Regions from separate parts of the Lysinibacillus sp. 1 U-2021 genome, predicted to be linked through region 1. Evidence: predicted binding sites of a transcription regulator. Region 1 holds the regulator's gene; the other holds the start of a gene.
The links. Region 1 encodes LexA, which represses DNA repair genes until DNA is damaged. Its sites were predicted from a motif close to CGAACATATGTTCG; they were not measured.
Positions count from the first base shown of each region.

Region 1 (2,207 bases):
CGATTGAGTTAGCATTGATTGAAGCCGCATTCCAACGTAAGATGCCTATTTTCGGGATCTGTCGAGGAATTCAAATACTAAATGTTGCATTAGGTGGTACCTTATATCAGGATATTGATAGTGATCACTTTAGTACCAAGTTACTCCAACATATGCAGCAATCAGGTCGAGCTGTAGCTACCCATTCTGTACAGGTTATTGCTGACAATCTATTAGCGACTATCGTTGAACAAGAGAAGATTGCAGTGAATTCATTTCATCATCAAGCGGTGAATGTGTTAGCAGAAAAATTAAAAGTAGCAGCAAAATCCAGCGACGGTATTATCGAAGCGGTAGTTCATGAGGAGATGCCATTTTGCTTGGCTGTTCAGTGGCATCCTGAGGAACTAGCCATAGCAGGAGATGAGAGTGCTCAAAAGCTATTTTCAGCCTTTATTGAAGCGAGCTTAAAATTTAAGAAGGAAGCTTAGAAGGGGCATTATACAAAGAATCCAATCGTATATGGATTCTTTTTTTGCGTAAAAAAGAGGATACATGCTCTTAGAAGGAACATAATCCTCAAAACCTGCTTTAATCGTTAATGTACACGTCTGTAAAGACCTACAACTTGTCCTAAAATAGAAACTTGATCGACAATAATAGGTTCCATAGAAGAATTTTCAGGTTGTAAACGGAAATGGTTTTTCTCTTTAAAGAAACGTTTTACAGTTGCTTCATCCTCAGCTGTCATAGCTACAACAATATCCCCATTATTAGCTGTTGCCTTTTGTTTGACAATGACTAAATCTCCATCTAAAATCCCAGCTTCAATCATTGATTCCCCCATGATTTCTAGCATGAACAATTGATCTTCACTTGTGCCATACGTATCGGGTAATGGGAAGTATTCTTCAATATTTTCAATTGCTGTAATTGGAGAACCAGCTGTAACCTTCCCGACAAGTGGGACATGGATCACCTGTTGCTTTTGAATGGATTCTTCAGGCTCTAAAATTTCAATTGCGCGTGGCTTTGTTGGATCTCGACGAATAAAGCCTTTTTGTTCTAATCGAGCTAAATGTCCATGAACAGTTGAACTGGAAGCAAGTCCAACTGCTTCACCAATTTCACGTACTGATGGTGGATATCCTTTAGCTCGTACCTCTTCCTTAATGAAAGCTAAAATGTCCTCTTGTCTTTTCGAAACTTTTTTCATGAGTGCTCACCTCTTTTTTCTAATATCATTCTACTTATTTGATAGTATAACAGAATGCGAACATGTATGCAAACATAGGTTCGAAAAGTGTTTGACAAAAACGTTTGTTCGCTTTATTATGGGAACATACATTCCGAACAAACATTCTTAAAAAGGGGTAATGATTATGACATGGTTGAAGAAAAACACACATATCTCAATTTTAATAGGAGCTTGTTTACTATTTGCAGCATACCTTTACATTACTGATCCAGGAAAAGTTAGTTACGCAGAAATTCAAATTGAACATGGAGATAGCTTGTGGTCGTTAGCTGAGCAATATCGTGGTAAAATGAGTACTGATGATTGGATAAAGCTTGTAAAAACGGAAAATGAACTAGCAGATATTAAAATTGTAGCGGGAAAATCTCTAGTTATTCCTGTAGTGAGTGATCAAGCCAGTCCCATCAATACTATCGAAATTGCGAGAAATGAACAATGATAAATAATCAACTATCGGCTGTTGTCTATTGTCGCGTAAGTACTGAAAAAGAAACACAAAGCTCCTCATTAGAGCGCCAGCAGGAAGAGTTGCTGCGCTATGCTAAAGAGCAAGGCTATGCGGTGAAGGGCGTGTTTAAAGATCAACATAGTGGCTATGATGTAGAACGTGAAGGCTTACTAGAAATGCTTGATTTTATAAAAGATAAGAACATTAATGCTCTTTTTGTCCAAGATGAAACTCGTTTAGGACGAGGCAATGCAAGGATGGCTGTATTACATTTATTACAAAAGTCAGCAACTGACGTTTTTTCGATGCGTGATGCAGGCCCAGTTCAATTAAATGAAATGGATACGATGCTGCTTGAAATTTTAGCGATTGTAGAGGAGTATCAGCGTAGAATCCATAATGCTAAAATTCGACGAGGTATGCGACGTGCTGTAGAAAACGGCTATCGTCCAGAAAATAATTTATCGAACCGAGGTAATCCGCAGGGGCAGGAGCGAAAAGATCTACCTGTAGAGGAAATTG
Region 1 is NZ_CP123966.1:4,321,923-4,324,129, reverse strand. It holds gene QH639_RS23070 (gamma-glutamyl-gamma-aminobutyrate hydrolase family protein) at 1-470, shown strand, start outside; gene lexA (transcriptional repressor LexA) at 578-1,195, opposite strand; gene yneA (cell division suppressor protein YneA) at 1,362-1,676, shown strand; gene QH639_RS23055 (YneB family resolvase-like protein) at 1,673-2,207, shown strand, end outside.

Region 2 (2,207 bases), 2.2 Mb from region 1:
CCATGCCCATCAGCAGCAGGTCCTTGGATGTCTCCGCATTATTTCCCAGGCGGGATGACGCCTTATCGATGGTGAAAAAGCGTATATTGTAGAAGAAGTAAAGCCAAATATTTGGAAATATAAATATCGATCGAAAAATTATTTTGTCAAACGTGCAAAGCAAGTGGAAATTGCGGAGAAGGTAAGAACCATTCATCGCCAATTAGGACGTATGGAACCTTCTTTGATCCTACCATTAGTTCAGAGCGATGATGAGCAGTTAATTGTGCAAATGTGGCAAGAAGGAAGTCACGGTGCTAACTTTGCGCATAAAAAAGATCGTAAGGAATCTCTTAGACTATTAATCGCTTTACATGACACACATAAAAAGATTGCGTGGCAGCGCGTGCCAGGCTTGCATACCTACTCACAGCTTTTAAAATGGCAAATGCGTCATATGCGTTTTAAAAGTAGAAGAAATGAGTTTCGAACATTTTTAACGAAAGAAGAAATTGATCAAATATTGCATTATAGTGATAAGTCATTACAATTGATTGCATTGGAAGATGCACCTGAAAAAGAGATTACGCTATTGCATGGGGATGTAGTTCATCATAATTTTTTATGGTGCTCCGATGGACAATTACGTTTAATTGATTTTGATTTAGCGCACCTTGGTGAAGCGGATGATGAGTATATTTTATGGTTACATCGTGTGTTACCTGCTGTAGATTATGATCTTGGAAAGATTTTTGCAGAGTTACCTGAGCTGAAACGACTGGATAAAAGAAAGCTTCATCGCTTGAAATACCCGAATGAGTTATTACGAGAATGGCTGTTTGCTATAGATTTGCCACTAGAGCAACAGCTAGTATTTTTAGATTATTTAGTACCATTTACAAAACGAGCCCTCACCTACTGGCCAAAACTGTGGTACGATATTGATAGATTTGTCAAGAAATGACCGTCAATTGGCGGTCATTTTTGTCTGCGAACGGAGTTTAGAGGCTACTTTTTGTCGAGCATTCGTTCGCTATATGCTATAATCGAAGACGATGATTGTGAGGGATTATAGATGTATGATTATTTAAAAGGACAAATTACTCGTATTACACCTGAATTTATTGTGCTGGAACAACAGGGGATTGGGTGGCAACTTAATACGCCTAATCCATTTGCTTTTCGAACATCTGCCCTTGAGCAACAGATATATGTTCATTTGCATGTACGAGAGGATGCGCAAGTTTTATATGGCTTCCCTAACCTAGATCAGCGTGAGTTATTCCGTAAGCTTATTTTAGTGTCAGGAATAGGACCAAAGGGCGCTTTAGCGATTTTAGCTACAGGTAATCCACAACAGGTTATTAGCGCAATTGAACGAGAGGACGAAGCGTTTTTAGTGAAATTCCCTGGAGTTGGTAAAAAAACAGCACGTCAAATGATCCTCGACTTGAAGGGTAAACTTGGTTCATTATTAGATACACTTGAATTACCTAGTGCAGAAGATGAATTACCTTTGTTTGGTGTACATGCCTATAAACACGAATTAGAAGAAGCCTTACTTGCCTTAATGGCTCTTGGCTATTCTGAAAAAGAGCTAGAAAAAATTAAACCACAGCTAGAGGATAACGATAAACTTGAAACGACAGATGCCTTTATGAAACAAGCATTGCAACTACTGCTAAAATTAAAATAAGGAAAGGAGGAAGGGTGCATGTCTGAACGTATGATGGCAAGTGAAGCAGGTAGCTATGATGAGCAGTTTGAGTTATCTTTACGTCCTCAAAAATTAGCACAGTATATTGGGCAACATAAAGTAAAGGAAAACTTACAAATATTCATTGAAGCAGCAAAGCTTCGCCAAGAAAGTTTAGATCATGTGTTGTTATATGGACCTCCAGGACTTGGTAAAACGACCTTAGCGGCTGTTATCGCAAATGAGATGAATGTTAACGTACGCATGACAAGTGGCCCTGCGATTGAGCGTCCAGGAGATTTGGCAGCTATTTTAAGTTCACTAGAGCCTGGAGACGTTTTATTTATTGATGAAATTCATCGACTGCCCCGTGCTATTGAAGAAGTATTATATCCAGCAATGGAAGACTTCTGCTTAGATATTGTGGTAGGAAAAGGTCCTGAAGCACGTTCTGTACGACTTGATTTACCTCCCTTTACCCTTGTAGGTGCAACAACAAGAGCGGGTGCTTTATCAGCTCCTCTAAGAGATC
Region 2 is NZ_CP123966.1:2,137,559-2,139,765, reverse strand. It holds gene QH639_RS10850 (LysM peptidoglycan-binding domain-containing protein) at 1-75, shown strand, start outside; gene QH639_RS10845 (phosphotransferase) at 65-943, shown strand; gene ruvA (Holliday junction branch migration protein RuvA) at 1,055-1,675, shown strand; gene ruvB (Holliday junction branch migration DNA helicase RuvB) at 1,694-2,207, shown strand, end outside.
Region 2: ruvA (Holliday junction branch migration protein RuvA) is a predicted target of LexA. The motif match lies at 999-1,012, and genes of this name have one in related genera.